Regions from separate parts of the Arthrobacter gyeryongensis genome, predicted to be linked through region 1. Evidence: riboswitches for the same ligand, from Rfam matches in the RefSeq annotation. Region 1 holds a riboswitch; the other holds the start of a gene.
The links. A riboswitch is a leader RNA that binds a small molecule or an ion and turns the genes downstream of it on or off. The one in region 1 is predicted to bind cyclic di-AMP.

Region 1 (9,463 bases):
AAGGCGTGTTGGGTTTCCACGGAGTCGTACCCGTGCGCCCGTGGGGTCGTGAATCCAAACTCTTTGTCCAGGGCTGCCAGGAAGCCCTCGGAAGGCTTCTCCCAGATGCCCATGGTGCGGTCGCCCTGCACGTTGGAGTGGCCGCGGACGGGACAAGCGCCGGCTCCACGCTTGCCGAAGTTTCCCTGCAAGAGCAGCAGGTTGATGATTTCCCGCAAGGTATCCACGGAGTGGGGCTGCTGGGTCAGGCCCAGCGCCCAGCAAATGATGGTGCCCTTCGAGGCGGCCAGCATGCCGGCCACCTTGGTGATTTCGCTGCGGCTCAAGCCAGTGGCGCGTTCCGTCTCGACCCAATCCAGCGCGGCCCGGGCCTCGGCGTAGGCCTCGAAGCCGTCGGTCTGCGCCTCGATGAAGGCGCGATCAACCACTGTTCCCGGCTGCCGCTTCTCCTCCTCCAGCAGGAGGTGGCCCAGCGCCTGGAACAAAGCAAGGTCGCCGCCCACCTTGATTTGCAGGAATTCATCGGCGATGTCCGTGCCACCACCCACCACGCCGTTGAGCGACTGCGGATCCTTGAAGTTCAAGAGCCCGGCTTCCGGCAGAGGATTGACGGCGACAACCTTGCCGCCGTTGTTCTTGCAATCACGCAAGGCGGAGAGCATGCGCGGATGGTTCGTGCCCGGGTTCTGGCCCACCACGAGCACCAGTTGCGCTTCGTGGATGTCTTCCAGCGAGACTGTGCCCTTGCCGATCCCGATGGTCGGGTTGAGGGCGCTCCCGGAGGACTCGTGGCACATGTTCGAGCAGTCGGGCAGGTTGTTGGTGCCCAGGCTGCGGGCGAACAGCTGGTACATGAACGCGGTCTCGTTGGCCGTGCGCCCCGAGGTGTAGAAAACGCAGCGATCCGGCGTCGTGGCATTCACGTGCTCGCCGATCAAGGCGAAAGCATCCGTCCAGCTAATCGGGGAATAGTGTGTGTCGCCAGGGCGGATGACGACCGGCTCGGCAATGCGACCTTGACTGCCGAGCCAGTATTCGGTCTTGTCCTCGAGTTCGGCCAGGGAGTGCCGCGCCCAGAACTCCGCGTCGACCACGCGAGTGGTGCTCTCCTCGGCGATTGCCTTGGCACCGTTTTCACAGAACTCGGCTGGACTGCGTTTGCCGGTGATGGACTCCGGCCAGGCACAGCCGGGACAGTCGAAACCGTCCCGTTGGTTGACCCGGAGCATTGACTTGACGGTTCGGCTGACGCCCGCTTGGGCCCAACCGCGTTCCAACGCCACGGTGACTGCCTTGACGCCCGCAGCGGAGCGCTTGGGTGGGTGGATCTGGAGGTCATCTTCGTTGATGTCCTGCTCGGGTGCATGCCTGTTCATGCCCCCATCATTGCAAGGCCTGACTCTCTAATCCACCCGCGTCCATTCGGCACCGGAAACTCTCAGCCCGTCAGGGCGCTCCAGTCGACCGGCCCGGACGAAACCTTTCGGGCTGGCTTGGCAGGAGTCTTCTTGGCCTTGTCTTCCGAGGACTTCGGCAGGGGAAGCGGCGGCCCCCACGGCAACGGAAAAGCGGGCACTGCCTCGCCCAGTTGCACGCCGTGCGGCGGCACCACCATGACTCCATCCGCACTGGCGAGGCCGCGCATCATCCCGGGCCCCGCATGCTGGGCCGGCGAGGCCAGGCCGTACACGAACCTGAAGGGAAGCAAGCGCGTGCGCCCGGGGTCGGCGTCGAGCATGGCACCGCACGGAACTTCGCCGACCTCCGGGAGCGCCCTGTGCCCCAGCCCCGCGAGAAGCGGTGCACCGATCGTGAAGAGGACCATCATGGCCGCGAGCGGATTGCCGGGGAGACCCAGCACGAAGCGCCCGTCGGGCAGTTCGGCCAGCACGCCAGGATGTCCCGGACGCATCGCAATTCCGTCAATCAGCAGGCGTCCGCCGAGATCCGCAATGGCCCGCCGGAAGTGGTCGGTCCCCGAGCGGCCGGTTCCACCGGTGGTGATGACGACGTCGGCGGGTGGCGCGTCCGGCGACAGCTCGCGTTCTTCAAGGCCCGAGAGCCATTCTTCATAGGAGTCGCCCACCTTGATTTGTTCGCCGCGGATCCCGCCAAGGAGCTCCACGACGGCGCCAAGCTGTGGACCGAAGGTATCCCGCACCCGCCCGGGGACCGGGACACCCGCGGTCACCACTTCGGAGCCCGTCAGGAGCATTTTCACGAGGGGCTTGCCCAGCACGTCGAGTTCATCGCGCCCGGCCAAGGCAGCCAGGGCGAGATGGGCCGGGTTCAGGACGACGCCCGATTTAATCAGCAGCTCGCCCGCCGCAGCTTCTTCTCCCGCATTGCGGATGTGTTGACCGTTGCGGGGTTCGCCCGGCTTCGCGTTCCCGCCGAGCGCGAGCAGCGGCAAGCCATCTTCGTCCGTGGTCAGGACCCCGCTCTCGCTCCGCAGCACGGCCTTGGCCCCCGGCGGGATCAAGCCACCGGTGGCGATAGGACTCGCTTGGTGCGGCGCCAGCCGATGGCCGGGTTCGGCGAGGATCCATGGGCCGCTGCCGTTGACCGCCCAGCCATCCATCGCAGAAGACGCATAGTGCGGCAGGTCTTGCAGGGCGTGGACATCCGCGGCCAAGGTCCTGCCGATGGCGTCCTTCAACGCGATGGGCGCGGCGGGAATGGGCGTAGCACTATCGAAGGCAAGTTGCCGTGCCTCGGCCCACAAATGGTCGGCATGCGGTACATGCCCGGGGGCATCCGTCATCCGGCGTCGGTTCCGGGATTCGTATAGTCCTTCGCGAGCGTGCGCGCCAGGCCCATGGCGGCGTCCATCGATGCAGCTTCAGTCGCTTGTCCCGAACCCGCAGCAAGTCCAGCCGCGAAGCCCGCAATGAAGGTGGTCAAGGGAGCCGCCGGCCGGACCACTGAATGGGCCGCAACGCCTGCCAGGGACAGGATCTCGTTGATGTCGATCTCGACGTCTTCCAGCTCATATGCTTGCAGCAGGCTCCTGCACCATTCCTCGAGCGTTTCTTCCTGGCTCTTCACGATCCGCCTCCACTGTCCGGTACAGCTGTTGTCACGGCAGGTCGCCGTCCACTCCAAGCGCCGCGGCATCGTCCCAGGTATCCACGTCATCGGTGGACCCTGCGGGGACAGGCACGGCCAGCAGATCAAGCCTAGCAAGCAGTCGGAACACCGCGGCGTTGGCCAGGCCACCTTGTTCCGCCGCTACCAGCACTTCCCGTTGCAAAGCAGATACCCGGTAGATGCCGAGCAGCGGCTGCTTCCGGCCGTCGGCGGATACGGACATGGCCCCTTCCGCTTCCTCGTGGCCTGCAAGTTCCCGAAGCAGGACCGGAACCGCGGCGGCAGCCAGGGGCATATCGCAGGCCAGGACCAGGACCCAGGGCGCGTGTTCCGGGGACGGGCTCAGGCCTTCTTGCGCTTCGGTGTCTTGCCCTTCACCGTCTTGTGCTTCGGCGTATTGCCCTAGGGCGAGGAGTCCGGCGGCGATCGCGGCTGCCGGTCCGGCGTAGGGCGGGTCCTCCCGTGCGGTCAATGTGCCGTCCGGCAAAGTGCCTGGATCCGGCCCGACGACGACGACCCTCCCGGCGCCGCGCGAAGCCGCGACAGCACGCTGAAGGAGGGTGGCGCCGTCGTACCTCAACTGGGCTTTGGGCACGCCGCCGAGGCGGGAGGACTTGCCACCCGCCAATATGACCGCATCGAAGTCCACCTGCCCAGATTACCCGGGAAGCAGGCTCAATTCCGGTTCAGGCCGCCGATTCGGGCAGGAGGAAGGGATCCCATGCGGGCGCAGGTTTCTCAAGCTCCTTGATTTGCCAGATAGTCCCGGTGGGAGCCGCCGGAGTGAACCTCAGTTTCCAGCCCATCTCGGCCGGGGTGTGGTCACTCTTGGCGTTGTTGCAGCGCAAGCACGCTGCCACCAGGTTTTCCCAGGAATCCGCGCCGCCCCTGGATTTGGGGTGGACGTGGTCAATGGTGTGCGCTGCTTTCCCGCAATAGGCGCAACGGTGACCGTCGCGGCGCAAGACGCCGCGGCGTGTAACCGCCGTGATGGTGTTGTACCTCGGCCGGATGTAGCGATTGAGCAGAATCACGGAGGGACGTCCGAGAATCTCCTGTGGCCCGACGACAGGCTCGTCGCCTTCGGCCACTACGCTCGCTTTTCCGGTGAGCACAAGGACCAGCGCCCGGCGGAAGGTTACTACCGCCAGCGGTTCATATCCAGCATTCAGAACGAGTGTGCGCATGCACGTACCTCTTCACGGCCGCACCCGTCAGGGGCGCGAGGGCCGGCTGCCCTCTGCATGTACGGGCTGTGGATCGACAACCTAAGAGTAAACACTCGGAGGCCAGATCAACGAATCCTTGCGGGGGTTCCGGCGCAGCGTCGGTCAAAGTTCATGTGCCGGACACGTAGGCGGAACCTTCCACGCGCCCGGAGGCTACTCGACGAATCGCCCCCTGGAGACGGCCGCGGAGCGATTTAGCGCATGCTGGTTAAAACAGAACATCCCCGCCGGCGGACCAGCGGGGATGTTCAGTGAAGCTATGTAGCCGGAGCTATTTAGCCACCAACTCGGATGAAGACCGGGCCGGAGCCAACGTTGACGCTGTAAAGGGCGGTGGTGCCACCGTTCCAGCCGCCGTGGACTGCCATGCCGTTGCCGACGTAAACGGCGATGTGGGCCATGCCCATGCCACCGTTCTGGTAGTAGACCAAGTCGCCCGGCTGCGCTTCAGCAGCGCTGACCGTGCGGCCAAGGGAGAGGTAGTCTGCCGGCCAGCCGTGGAAGTTGATCCCAACGGCGGCCAGGGAGTTCGAAGCCAGGGCGGTGCAGTCCTGGGCAACGCCAAGCTGTGCGTAAGCTGCGGCAGCAATTGCTGCGCCCTTGCCGCTGGCAACTTTCGTGGCGGGTGAAACAGCAGCGGTGACAGAGAGCGTCGAGGCGCCGGTAGCGGCACCCGTTGCAGCCTGCGTGGCCGGAGCAGCTTCCTGCGTGGCAACCGGAGCTGCGACAACCGGAGCAGCTTCGGTGGAGACCACCGGGCGCTCGTACTTGATGGCGACGGACGAGTCAGCCGAAATGCTGGCTTGGGCGATGGACTGGACTTCCAGGGCGGAGGTCGAAGTGGACTCGCGGGGGACGTTGGTTTCTGCAGCGTTGGCTGCGATACCGCTAGTAAGCACCAGACCGGAAGCAGCAGCGATAACCGCTGCCTGACGGCCTACGCCACCGGCGTTGCTGCCGACAGTCTTAGCGATAACGGCAAGCGAGTTGGTCTTGGTGACCGCGGCACGGTGGCGCGCAACAGTAGAGCGTGAAGACACGTTAAGAGGCCTCTCCCTATGCCCGCGAGGTAAGCTGTCGGATTCGGATGGGAGTCATCCGGCCACACTTCTCCCTCTCGGAAGTTGTGCGACTTAACCCCAAGGCCATCGGTGAAGATGACCAAAAGTTGGGTCCCCCGCCTCTGCCAGACGATGTTTTGCGAACGGAACCTCGAGCAGTGGCAGAGCTAGGCAATCCACTCGAGTGCATCAACTCTCTAAAAGTTGATGCGTCTTAGACGGTACATGAGTTTTGATTGAATGTCACATTCAGGTCACGGAGCGTGACAAGCATGCGAGAGGCTTCCATCGGATTGGCTACAGCCAGCCCAGGGGGTCAACGACGTCGCCGTTGACCATGACTTCAAAGTGGAGGTGGCAGCCCGTGGAGGCGCCCGTGGTGCCGCTCAATGCGATGACATCGCCGCGGCTGACCGTCTGGCCCACCTGGACATTGAAGGACGACAAATGGTTGTACGTGGTTTCCAGGCCGTTGCCGTGGTCCACCACAATGCGGTTTCCGCCGCCGTACGGATGCCAGCCGGCGAAAGTGACCTTGCCGGCCGCGGCAGCATGGACCTGGGTGCCGCACTGGGCCACGAAGTCCTGGCCTCGGTGGAACTCTCCCAAGCCGCCCGTGATGGGATTCACGCGGTAGCCGAAAGGCGAGGCCGTTGTCAGGGTGTCCAGAGGCGCCCCCAGGGTGCCCTTGGAGGAAGACGTCTTGATAGTGCCGACGGACTGCGCACTCAGCAGCTGCTTGAGCTTGCTGTCCGGATCGGCAGTGGTGGAAACCGCAGCACGGCTGAAGTCGATCGTGGCGCTTGCCGCGGCGGGAATCTCAGGCTGGGTGCCCACTGCCAAGGCGGTTTGGTTTGACTCGGGCGTGGCCGTCATGGCGCCGGCGCCCGGCAAGGCGACCGTCAGAATGAGGCCCGTAGCGGCAAGGGCCACTCCGGCCTTCTGTCCTGCTCCGCTCGCGGCGGCGAACTCGGCCATCTGCCGCAAGGGACCCTTGCGGCGGCGAAGTTCGCGATGGGGATCGCGGGGCCGGTCGTGCTCGACGGCGCTTGTGCTCCGCAGCACAGCAGTAGGACCGGACGCGCGCCTGCGGCCCCTGGTGTTCTGCGTGGTCAAGGTTTTCCTCTCTGGCAAGCCTGCGAAGTTAGCTGTCGGATTCGGGCCAGAGAGATCGTGGACCCGGTCCGCGCGAAGGGCACCAAACGCAAGGTACCCGGAGGGGCCCTGCGCTGTTTGCACTTCCGCTACGGACTTCACCCCAAGGCCGTCTTTCGACAGCCAATGGTGGTTCCTCCGTTTCTGCCAGTGAATGGACTAATCCACCTGGTCCGCTGGCAGAACTCGGCTTCGGATCAGGTAACGCTTTGGTATCGGCGCCAGTATTTAACTATAGGGGATCAAGCCCCCACGGTAATAATTTCGTTATCTTTGCCGACCGCATCGGCGGGCTGGCTAGGCGACCGTGACAAACACGTGCGAGGCAACCTCGGGCGGGAGCTCCAACGCGCCGTCGATATTGGGCACGCGAACGGAGATGTACTCCCCCACACGTTCCAGGGAAACCCTCGCGCCGGGGCGGATTCCGCCTTCGTCCAGCTGCACCAGAAGTTCAGGCTCCACCTGGATCGGTTCAGCCAGTCGACTGACGGTGACCCTGTTTTCAGGTGAGTATTCGTTCATCGCATCAAGAAGATTGACCACGCCATCCGTAAAGGCGTGGGACGCGACTCCGCCCAGCGCTTCGAGTCCGGGAATGGGGTTGCCGTAAGGCGATTCCGTGGGGTGGTCCAGCAGTTCATAGAGCCGCCGTTCCACGCGCTCACTCATGACATGCTCCCAGCGGCATGCTTCATCGTGGACGTAGGCCCAGTCCAGTCCAATCACATCTGCCAGGAGCCGTTCGGCGAGCCGGTGCTTGCGCATGACCTCGGTGGCGCGTTTCCGGCCCGTTTCAGTCAGCTCAAGGTGCCTGTCGTTGGACACAATCACCAGACCGTCGCGCTCCATCCGTCCGATCGTCTGGGAAACGGTTGGGCCGGAGTGCCGCAAGCGCTCGGCGATGCGTGCGCGAAGAGCCACGATGTTCTCTTCTTCAAGCTCCAAAATGGTCCGAAGATACATCTCAGTGGTATCGATCAGATCCGTCATCCAGCTCAGCTCCTCGAGCGCAGTATCTTGCGTATTTTCGCCAGCTCCAAGCTTAGCTTATTTGGAATTACTCCGGATAATTCCGGCGTTGTCCAGCGCCAGCCGAACAGGTGCTTTCCACGTGGCGGACTATGACAGCTTCGGTTCTGCCTCCGCCCGCGGCGTCAGGCAGAATTGGGGAGTCGAAGGGGCAGCTTGCCACCTGCCACGACCCATCTAGGCCGCTACTTCACCATTGGAGCATCCCGTGAGCGACAACAGCATCACTATCCCCGCCGATTTGCTGCCCAAGGACGGCCGCTTCGGCGCCGGGCCCTCCAAGGTCCGCCCGGAGCAGATCGAGGCCCTCTCCGCCGCCTCGACAACGATCCTCGGCACCTCCCACCGCCAGGCACCCGTCAAGAACCTGGTGGGCTCCGTCCGCGAGGGACTTAGCCAGTTCTTCCGTGCGCCCGAGGGCTACGAGGTGATCCTCGGCGTCGGAGGCTCCACCGCGTTCTGGGACGTCGCCAGCTTCGGCCTGGTCGAGAAGAAGGCCCAGCACCTCTCCTTCGGTGAGTTCGGTTCCAAGTTCGCTTCGGCCACCGACAAGGCACCTTTCCTTGAAGCTTCGTCCATCATCAAGTCCGAGCCTGGCACCCGGCCGGTTTCCCACGCGGAAGCCGGCGTGGACGTATACGCATGGCCGCAGAACGAAACCTCGACAGGTGTGGCCGCTCCGGTCAAGCGGGTTCAAGGCAGCGACGACGGCGCCTTGGTCCTGGTGGATGCGACGTCCGCAGCCGGCGGCCTGGATGTTGATGTTGCCGAAGCCGACGTCTACTACTTCGCCCCGCAAAAGAACTTTGCGTCCGACGGAGGCCTGTGGCTGGGACTCTTCTCCCCCGCCGCCCTGGAGCGCGCGGCCCGTATCAAGGCAAGCGGCCGCTGGATCCCCGATTTCCTCGACCTGCAGACGGCTATCGACAACTCGAAGCTCAACCAGACCTACAACACGCCGTCCCTGTCCACCTTGGTGACGTTGGATGCCCAGGTCCAGTGGCTCAACAAGAATGGCGGCCTGGACTTCGCTTCCGGGCGCACAGCGGACTCCGCAGGCCGGATCTACGACTGGGCAGAGGCGTCCGAGTACGCCACCCCGTTCGTCGCGAAGGCCGAGGACCGATCCAATGTCATTGCCACGATCGATTTCGACGACTCGATCGATGCCGCGGCCATCGCCAAGGTGCTGCGCGCCAACGGGATCGTGGACACGGAGCCTTACCGCAAGCTGGGCCGCAACCAGCTGCGCATCGCTACCTTCGTTGCCATCGAGCCGGACGACGTCTCTGCATTGCTCGCCAGCATCGACTTCGTGGTGGGCGAACTGAAGAAGTAAGGGACTGCCGCGTTCCCGCGGTCAGGACTGGTCGGCGTCGTCCGGGAGGGGATCCCGGGCGGCGCTAGCCTCTTTAACCGCGCTGTCCTCTTTAACAGCGCCACTGGCGCCCTGGGACTCAATGCGGAAGAACCGCATCCCGCGGGCGCTGCTATCGAAACGGAGCCGCAGCTGGCGCGCGCGGATGATCCACACGATGCCGACGACGGCGGTGCTGGCGCCCGCGACGGCGGCCACGCCGACAGCCCATCGGGGTCCGGCCACGTTGGACACCCAGCCGACGAACGGTGCGCCGATGGGCGTTCCACCCATGAAGATGGCCATGTAGAGTGCCATGACCCTGCCGCGCATGACAGGTTCCGTGGTGGACTGCACGTAGCCGTTGGCGCTCGTGATCATGGTCAGGGCAAACAGTCCGCAGGGAATCAGTGCCAAGGCGAACATGGTGTAGTTCGGCGCCAGGGCGGCCAGTCCGCTCGCGAGGCCGAACCCGCCCGCCGCCGCGAAGATGAGCCGCATGCGTGGCCTCCCTCGCCGGGCGGAAAGCAATGCTCCTG
Region 2 (9,463 bases), on a different contig from region 1:
CCATGGTTTTCTCCATCGAAGTCAAGACTGCTGCGGTTGTTGTCCTTGTCCCAAACAGCGTCGGTCGCTTTGCTGTGCGCTGGCTGTGTCGAACTGAAGGGCTGCCTGTGACCTTCCGCGGTGTTGTGGCGGATTCTGCTGGATCATTCGCCGCGCGCGTGCATCGGGGGCCGCAAACATGCGGATCGCCCAGCTGAACCGAGGAATGATCCAGCAAAATGAAACGGCTCACGCTGGCCCCACCTCGCCCGCATCGCCGGACAGCAGGGCTGCCCGTGACCTCAAATGAAGGAGCGGCGTTCGATTCTGCTGGATCACCCGGCACCAACAAGAAGCCAAGACTCGGAATCCCGCGAATCACCGTCCAAGACATTGCGAATGATCCAGCAGAATGTGACGGCTCTCCCAACCCTCCCGCTCGCCGCACCCGCCCGCCCGCCCGCACCACCCGAACACAGCGCGTTGGGCGTACCGTGCGTCCGGACAGGTGGCTAGGCTGGGACTCACAGGGTGCTCACAGCAACGGCAAAGCACCGGCAAACCAGCAGATTGGAGAGTTGTCCCATGGCATCCTCGCACTCCATGACCAACAACCTTCCGCAGCTCAGCCACCCGGACGGTTCTCCCATCCGCGCCCTTGTGGTGGACGACGAACCCAGCCTCGCCGAGCTCATGAGCATGGGCCTGCGCATGGCGGGTTGGTCGGTGGCCGTGGCCGGCGACGGCCCCGCTGCGGTAAAGCTCGCCAAGGATTTCCGTCCGGATGTCCTGGTGCTGGATGTGATGCTTCCGGGGTTCGACGGCGTTGAGCTGCTGGGGAGGATCCGCGCCTTTGCGCCAGAGGTGCCTGCGCTCTTCCTCACGGCGAAGGATGACGTGCAGGACCGCATTGTCGGGTTGGCCGCCGGCGGCGACGACTATGTCACCAAGCCGTTCAGCATGGAGGAAGTCCTGCTGCGCCTGCACCGCCTGGTCCAACGCTCGGGAGTGGCGGCGATGGACACGGCCGAACTGGTTGTAGGTGACTTGACCCTGAACGTAGACACACGAGAAGTCACCCGCGGCGGCGAAGACATTCCGCTCACGGCGACCCAGTTCGAGCTCCTCCGCTACCTCATGGAGAATCCCAAGCGCGTGGTCAGCAAGGCCCAGATCCTTGACCGCGTGTGGGACTACGATTTCGGCGGGCAAGCCAACATCGTGGAGCTTTACATCTCATACCTGCGCAAGAAGATCGAGGCCAACCACCCGCCCATGATCCACACGGTGCGCGGAGCAGGCTACGTCATCAAGCCTGCCGAATAGCCGGGGCTCCGAATGTCCGCACTCTCGGGTATCCCCCGCCAGACCGACCACACCTGGTTCAATCCTTCAACCTGGCACTTGCGCACGCGCTTGATCCTTCTCTCCATGGCACTCCTCGTGGCCATCTGCAGTGCCGTCGGTGTGGTCAGCTACGCGTCAATGGATGTGTTCCTCACGAAACAGCTGGACCAACAATTGGCGCAGGCCTCCCATGGCCGCCCGCCGCAAGGCAACCCTGGCGGCCGTCCGGACCCACTGGATCCCCGGGGCCAGAGCATCGGCACGCTCAATGCGCGTATTCTTGCCGGTCAGGTGAGCAGCGATGCCGGCTTCTTGTCCTCCGATGCGACCCGTGCGCCGTTGTCGCCCAGCGACGCTCGAATCCTGTCGGCCCTCCCGTCCGATGGCCGCCCGGTTGATCGCACCCTGTCCAATGGCGGCTACCGGCTGGTGGCCACCGAAACTCCCTACGGCGATGTTGTCATCACGGGGCTGCCACTCGCCTCGAAGGAGGACACCGAGGCCTCGCTCGTCTGGACCATGGTGCTGGTTTCCTTGGGCGGACTGGTCCTGATCGGGCTGGCCGGAACCGTGCTGATCCGCCGCACCATGCGCCCCTTGGAGCAGCTCTCCGACGTCGCCACGAAGGTGTCGAAGCTTCCGCTCGACGCCGGTGAGGTGGCACTCGCTGTGCGCGTTCCGGCGTCGGCGGCCCACCCGAGCACGGAAGTGGGAAGCGTCGGCCATGCTTTGAACTTGATGTTGGACAACGTGTCCAGCGCCCTAGAGGCGCGCCAGCAAAGCGAAACAAAGGTGCGCCAGTTCGTGGCCGACGCTTCACACGAGCTGCGCACTCCGCTCACCGCCATCCGCGGCTACACCGAACTCTTGCGCATGACCGAGACGTTCACGGAGGACGGCCGCAAGTCACTGGGCCGGGTGCAGAGCCAGTCGGAACGCATGACCACCCTCGTGGAGGACCTCCTCTTGTTGGCCCGGCTGGACGAAGGGAAGGCCCCGGAGTTCACCGATGTGGATCTCACGCAGTTGGTGATCGAAACCGTCAGCGACGAGAAGGTCATGGCCCCCGAGCACATTTGGCAGCTCAAGCTCCCGGACGAGCCCCTCACGGTCCGCGGCGACACCACCCAACTCCACCAGGTTTTGGCGAATCTGCTTTCCAACGCCCGTAAACACACCGAGGCGGGAACCACCGTGGTCACGGGCGTCATGCGCTCCGCCGATGGCAGCGCCGTGGTGACCGTGACCGACAACGGGCCGGGCATCCCGCCTGAATTCCAGGGGAGGATCTTCTCGCGCTTCGCCCGTGCCGACGCCGCACGGTCCGGCTCCGAGGGCACGTCCGGGCTCGGCTTGTCCATTGTGGAGTCCATTGTCCAGGCGCATGGCGGCACGGTCGAAGTGGCGTCGCGGCCCGGCCGGACGGAGTTCGCGGTGCGCCTCCCGGCGCTCAGGACCGCCACGGCCTGACGGGCGAACCAGAAGCGCACGACGCCGGTGCGCGGCGAGCGCAAGTCGACGCACCGATGTGGTGACCTCCGTTACCTAAATGTGACTTAAGTAAGATCCTCCTGTACCGTCGAATGGGTGCGTTGGATCATTCCGGCCACCGCCGGGTAGGCGCCGAGCTCTGCCACTCCCCGGTGCCCATCAGTCCAGGCAGAGACGGGGGACCCAGGTCTCCGGGCAAGCGCTCATGTTGAGCCAGCCCTAGGGGTGAAGCCGTACCGCCACGTTCCGCTGTGGCCACGGCCGGATGACCTCATCCGAATCCGACAGCTAACTCCGCAGGCGTCGAGAGGCAATCACCATGTCTGATTCAAGGAATCAGTCGCGCCCTGTTGCGCGCCACCGCGGCGAACCTGCCCGGAATAACAAGTCACGCTCCACTTTGAGGCGAGCCGCGTCGAACCTCGGCACCGGCCAGCGCATGGCAGTTGTTGCCAGCGTCGTTGCCGTGTTCCTCGGTGCCGGTGCCGCCACCCAGGCCGCCGGTCAAGCCATCAACGCCCAGGACATGAGCCGCACGTCCGAATCCCGCACGGTGGATCACTCAGCCACGCCTTCGGCCACCGCCACGCCGTCGGCGAGCGCAAGCGCGAGCCCCAAGCCGAGCGCTACGTCGACGCCAAGCCAGGCAGCGGCCCCCGCTCCGACCGCCGTTGCGCCCCAGGCTGCCGCACCGGCCGCACCCCCTGCTCCGGCAGCCCCTGCCGCACCCGTCGCCGTCGATGATCCCTCCGGCGCCCAGGCTTATGCCGCAAGCATCCTTCCCTCCTACGGTTGGGGACAAGGTGAGATGTCAGCCCTGATCACCTTGTGGAACAAGGAATCGGATTGGCGCACCACTGCCACCAACTCCTCCAGTGGCGCTTACGGCATTGGGCAGTCGCTGCCGGCCGAAAAGATGGCGTCCGAAGGCGCCGACTGGCAGACCAACTACCAGACGCAGATCCGCTGGGGCCTGAACTACATCAAGGAACGCTACGGATCGCCGTCCGCGGCGTGGTCCTTCCACTTGGCCCACAACTGGTACTAGGCCAAGAGCCACGCACAAATACGTCGAGGTCCGTCCCTTCAGGGGCGGACCTTTGCGTTTTTTGGCCAGGCATGTGATTTGGTACATCCACAGCCACGTCACAGGTTCCGCCTAAAGCCTTCATATTCTGCAACGGCACTGTGGATACATGACGCTCATCGAATCCACCTCCGGAACCCTGAAGGACCCCGCGGTGGTGCCGCCGGGCCTTCCCATCCAGGCTAAGACCCCCGTCCAGCGCAGCGGACGGCGTGCCCCTGTGGACACCCACACCGCCATCCCCGTCCTCGATGTCACGATCCCCGTCTTCAACGAGGAACGCGACCTCGAAGAGTGCCTGCGCAGGCTTCACGGCCACTTGCGCGAATCCTTCCCTCATGGCTTCCTCATCACAGTGGCGGACAACGCAAGCACTGACAGCACCTTGAAAATCGCGGAGCGCGTGGCCAGAGAACTGCCCGAGCTCGCGGTTGTCCATCTCGAGGAGAAGGGGCGCGGCAACGCCCTGCGCAAGGTGTGGCTCGCATCGCCGTCCCCGGTTCTGGCGTACATGGACGTGGATCTTTCCACGGACCTCGCCGCACTGGCGCCCCTTTTGGCGCCACTCATCTCCGGCCATTCGGACCTCGCCATTGGGACACGGCTGACCCGCAACTCGCGGGTTGTCCGCGGCCCCAAGCGCGAGTTCATTTCGCGCAGCTACAACCTGATGCTGCACTCGTTCATGGGCGCCCGCTTCAGCGATGCCCAGTGCGGCTTCAAAGCGATCCGGGCAGACGTCGCACAGCAGATCCTCCCCCACACCATGGACAACTCGTGGTTCTTCGACACTGAACTCCTGGTCCTCGCCGAACGCTGCGGCCTCCGTGTCCACGAAGTTCCCGTTGACTGGATCGACGATCCCAATTCCAGCGTCGACGTGGTGCGCACCGCCCTGGCCGACATCCGCGGCATGGTCCGGCTCACCCGGGATCTCGTCTCGGGCCGCATTCCCATTCCGGAACTGCGCGCAGCACTTGCACGCGGGCCGCTCCCGGCGTCGTCCCGCACCGCCGAGCAGAACCCGCGCAGCAGCCTTTTCGGACAACTGGTCCGGTTCGCCGCGATCGGCGCTGCGTCCACCCTCGCCTATGGGCTCATCTTCCTGTTCTGCCGCGGCTTCATGGACCCGCAACTGGCCAACTTCCTGGCGCTGCTCGTCACGGCCATCGCCAACACCGGCGCCAACCGGCGCTTCACCTTCGGCATCCAGGGCGGCAATCCCGCTCGGCACCACTTCGAGGGATTGATCGTCTTCGGGATCGGCCTCGCGCTCACCTCCGGGGCACTCGCCTTGGTGCACAGCACGACGACGCCGGACCGCTGGGGCGAGCTCCTCACAGTGGTCGCAGCGAACCTCGCCGCCACCGCAGTCCGCTTCCTGTTGTTCAGACTTTGGGTCTTCCGGCAGCCTGCCGCGCAGGCGACTGTACCCACCACACAAGCCAAAACGCGCACAGAAACGGCAGCATCATGACCTCCACGATTACTCCCGCAAGCACAGGTCCGGCAGGTGCCGAACTTCCTGCCGCCGTCGGCACCGTCCAGGCACCGCAGGACCGTCACTCGACGGGCCCGTCAACCCCCGACGCCGCGCCCCGCTGGACGCGATACGCCTTTGGCCGGCAGCCCCGCTGGGTGCGGCCATCCGCTGCCGGGCTCCTCGTAGCCACCGCCTTCCTGTATCTCTGGAACCTCGCGGCCACCGGCTACGGAAACTCCTTCTACGCCGCGGCCATCCAGGCCGGCACCAAGGACTGGACCGCGTTTCTCTTCGGTTCCCTCGACGCCGGCAATGCCATCACCGTCGACAAGCCCCCGGCTTCATTGTGGATCCCTGCTTTGGCGGGCCGGATCTTCGGCTTCTCACCCCTGAGCATGCTGGTTCCCGAGGCGCTGATGGGCGTCGCCGCCGTCGGTTTCCTCTATTTGACGGTCAAGCGGGTCTCCGGACCAGGCGCTGGCTTGTTGGCCGGCGGCGCTTTGGCACTGACCCCGGTGGCGGCCCTTATGTTCCGCTTCAACAATCCCGACGCCATGCTGACCCTGTGCCTGGTACTCGCGGCCTACTTCACTACCCGTGCCATCGAACGCGCAGGCTGGAAGTGGCTCGCCGCAGCCGGCGCCGTGGTGGGCCTCGCGTTCCTGAGCAAAATGCTGCAGGGCTTCCTGATTGTTCCGGGCCTTGGACTCGCGTACCTCTGGGCCGCACCCACCCCGTTGCGACGGAGGCTGCTGCACCTGCTCGGCGCATTGGCCGGCATCGCGGTAGTGGCCGGCAGTTATGTCGCTCTGTTCCAGCTGACCCCTGCTTCAGCACGTCCTTACATGGCAGGTTCGCAAACCAACAGTTTCCTTGAGCTGACGTTTGGCTACAACGGGCTGTCCCGCATCACTGGCTCGGGCGAAGGGACGCCCGGCGGAGGCGGCGCCCCTGCAGTGGGCAGCCTCGGCGGGTTCGGCGGCGGCGGGAGCGGCAACAGCGGCTTCGGTGGAGCTGCCGGGATCGCCCGCATGTTTGGCACGAGCTTCGGCGCCGAGGTCTCCTGGCTTCTCCCTGCTGCACTGATTCTGCTGGCAGCCGGCCTGTGGTTCACCCGCCGGGAAGCGCGAGCCTCCCGCACCCGTGCCGCGCTCATTCTCTGGGGCGGCTGGCTTCTGGTCACGGCCGGCGTCTTCAGCTTCATGAGCGGCATCGTCCACCCCTACTATGCGGTAGCGCTCGCACCGGCAATCGCAGCCTTGGTGGGCATTGGCAGCGTTGAACTGTGGCGTGGCCGAGGGTATTGGCCGGCCAGGATCGTCCTGGCCGTGGTCATCCTCGGCAGTTCGGCCTGGTCCGCGGTTCTCGTGGGCCGCGACGCGTCATGGCTTCCGTGGTTGCGCATCGTGATCGTCGTCCTGGGCGTCGTGGCGGCCGCAGCAATCCTGCTTCGCCTCGACTCACTGCGCTTTTCCGGTCAAAATACGGCGGGGCGGTTCCGGAACGCAGCCGCTGCGGCCGTCGTCGTCGTTTCCCTTCTGGCCGGCGGCCTCGGAACAGCGGCGTGGACGCTCGCGACGGCGGCTACCGCGCACTCCGGTTCCATCCCGACGTCGGGACCCAGCGGTTCCGCGATGGGCGGCTTCGGAAACCGTGCTGGAGGGTTCGGCGCAGCCGGTGGGGCGGGTCAGGCGGGTGGGCCCGGTTCCGAGGGAACGGCCGACGCCGGACTGACCGCGCTGCTGACATCCACCACCACGAAGTGGTCGGCGATCGTCTCCGGTGCCACCCAAGCCGCGAGCCTTGAGCTCGCCACGAACACCAACGTGATCGCACTCGGTGGCTGGAACGGCGGCGATCCCTACCCCACGCTGGCACAGTTCCAGGACATGGTGGCCAAGGGTCAGATCGGTTACTACATTGCAGGCGGCGGCATGGGTGGCGGCGGCGGACTCGGAGGCCGAGGCGGCAATTCCGAGGTAGCCTCCTGGGTACAGGCCAACTTCCAAGCCCAGACGGTGGGCAGCTCCACCGTCTACAAGCTGACAAAGTAGATTCCGATGACCACTTCCTATTCCATAGACACGGACTCCGAGGCAGGGCAGCCGGCTCCGCCGTCGCGGTTGGTGGATCCTGCGGAAACGGCCGCTCCCCGGGGAGCCGGCAGCCGCGCCCGGCCGGGCCTGACCCGAAAGTCCCGCCCCAACCATGGCCCGCATGCCCTGCGTCACCACGTGGAGCTCGGCGTTGTCCTCCTTGCAACTGCGGTCCTGTATCTCTGGAACCTCGGCGCTTCCGGCTGGGCCAACCCGTTCTATTCCGCCGCGGCCCAGGCCGGTTCGCAGAATTGGGCCGCGTGGTTCTTCGGATCCTCTGACGCGGCCAACTCCATCACGGTGGACAAGCCTCCTGCGTCGCTCTGGATCATGGGCCTCTCGGTACGGATCTTCGGGCTAAACTCCTGGAGCATCCTGGTTCCCGAGGCACTCATGGGCGTTGCGACGGCATGGTTGCTTTATCTGGCGGTCCGACGGGCCGCGGCCCCCGCCACCGGCGATCCACGGCTCGCCCACCGGGCCGGGCTGCTGGCCGCCGTCGTCATGGCCATCACGCCGGTTGCCACCCTCATGTTCAGGTTCAACAACCCGGACGCCCTGCTAGTGCTGCTCATGACGGCCGCCGGCTATGCCACACTCCGGTCCATCCAGGAGAATAAGTTGCGTTGGCTCCTGCTCGCGGGAGTGTTCCTGGGCTTCGGTTTCCTGACCAAGCAACTCCAGGTCCTCCTGGTGGTTCCTGGATTTGCGGTGGCGTACGTGGTTGCGGCGCCGAGCGGTGTGGGGCGCAGGCTGCTTCATCTGCTGGGCGCGGGGGCGGCCATGGTGGTCTCGGCCGGCTGGTGGCTCGCCGTCGTCGAACTCATTCCGGCGAACATGCGGCCGTACATCGGCGGCTCCCAGAACAACTCCATCCTGGAACTGACGCTCGGTTACAACGGCCTGGGCAGGCTCAGCGGCCAGGAGACCGGCAGCGTGGGAGGGGGCAACGGCTGGGGAGTTCCCGGGCTGTTCCGGATGTTCAACAGCGAGTTCGGCGGCCAGATCGCGTGGCTGCTCCCCTCCGTGTTGGTCCTCGGGGCCGGGCTCCTGTGGCTGGGCCGCCGTGCCCCGCGTACGGATTCCGTCCGGGCCTCGGTGATCGTGTGGGGCTCGTGGGTCCTTGTCACCGGGCTCGTGTTCAGCTTCATGGCAGGCATCATCCATCCGTATTACGCGGTGGCGCTGGCTCCGGGCATTGCCGGGCTTGCGGGCCTGGGCGGTGCGCTTTTGTGGCAGCACCGCGCGCAGCTCGTCGCCGCGGTCATGCTCGCCGTAGCAGTGGCCGCAGCGGGATTCCTCGCCTTCGACCTCTTGGGCAGCACCACCGCGTATGGTCCGTGGCTGCGCTGGGCGGTGCTGTTTGGCGCCCTGGCAGCCGCGGCCGGGCTGCCGCTCTCGGGACGCTTCACCTCCCGCATCCTTCAGCGCACGGCGGCGGCGCTCGCCCTCGTGGCCTCCCTCGCCGGTCCCCTGGCGTACTCGATCTCCACCGCCTCCGTGACGCACACCGGCGCGATCCCCAGCGCCGGTCCAACGACTACGTTCGGCGGCTTCGGCGCAGGTGGTTTCGGCGCAGGTGGTTTCGGCGGCCGGGGCGGCTTCGGACAAGCCAGCCAAAACAACGCAGCCCAGAACAACCCGCCCCAGCCCCTCCAGCAGCCGGGCACCCAGGGTGGCGGCTTTGGCGGGAACCGGCAAGGCGGTGGGATGGGCGGCCTGCTCGGTGCCACGACGCCGTCGTCGGGAATGGTTTCCGCGCTCAAATCGGGCGCTTCGAACTACACGTGGGCGGCCGCCGTCGTGGGTTCTAACAACGCTGCCGGCTACCAGCTGGCCACCGAACTGCCGGTCATGGCGGTGGGTGGCTTCAACGGCACGGACCCGTCCCCCACGCTTGCACAGTTCCAGCAGCTCGTGGCGCAGGGCAAGATCCACTACTTCATCGCAGGCGGGACCATGCAGGCGAACAGCGGATCG

Region 2: it holds a riboswitch for cyclic di-AMP, as region 1 does, so the genes downstream of both, ABEA18_RS18025 (aggregation-promoting factor C-terminal-like domain-containing protein) here and ABEA18_RS20830 (NlpC/P60 family protein) in region 1, are expected to answer to the same signal.

Annotation. Positions count from the first base shown of each region.
Region 1 covers NZ_BAABKK010000032.1:48,841-58,303, forward strand. The annotation lists gene ABEA18_RS20805 (FdhF/YdeP family oxidoreductase) at 1-1,376, opposite strand, end outside; gene ABEA18_RS20810 (molybdopterin molybdotransferase MoeA) at 1,439-2,764, opposite strand; gene ABEA18_RS20815 (DUF6457 domain-containing protein) at 2,761-3,048, opposite strand; gene mobA (molybdenum cofactor guanylyltransferase) at 3,080-3,739, opposite strand; gene ABEA18_RS20825 (HNH endonuclease) at 3,777-4,277, opposite strand; gene ABEA18_RS20830 (NlpC/P60 family protein) at 4,595-5,359, opposite strand; cyclic di-AMP (ydaO/yuaA leader) riboswitch at 5,365-5,532, opposite strand; gene ABEA18_RS20835 (M23 family metallopeptidase) at 5,678-6,496, opposite strand; cyclic di-AMP (ydaO/yuaA leader) riboswitch at 6,499-6,706, opposite strand; gene ABEA18_RS20840 (iron-dependent transcriptional repressor DtxR) at 6,833-7,528, opposite strand; gene serC (phosphoserine transaminase) at 7,776-8,906, shown strand; gene ABEA18_RS20850 (MFS transporter) at 8,928-9,463, opposite strand, start outside.
Region 2 covers NZ_BAABKK010000026.1:84,679-94,141, forward strand. The annotation lists gene ABEA18_RS18010 (hypothetical protein) at 1-4, opposite strand, end outside; gene ABEA18_RS18015 (response regulator transcription factor) at 565-1,305, shown strand; gene ABEA18_RS18020 (sensor histidine kinase) at 1,318-2,796, shown strand; cyclic di-AMP (ydaO/yuaA leader) riboswitch at 2,961-3,134, shown strand; gene ABEA18_RS18025 (aggregation-promoting factor C-terminal-like domain-containing protein) at 3,137-3,865, shown strand; gene ABEA18_RS18030 (glycosyltransferase) at 4,014-5,381, shown strand; gene ABEA18_RS18035 (ArnT family glycosyltransferase) at 5,378-7,441, shown strand; gene ABEA18_RS18040 (ArnT family glycosyltransferase) at 7,448-9,463, shown strand, end outside.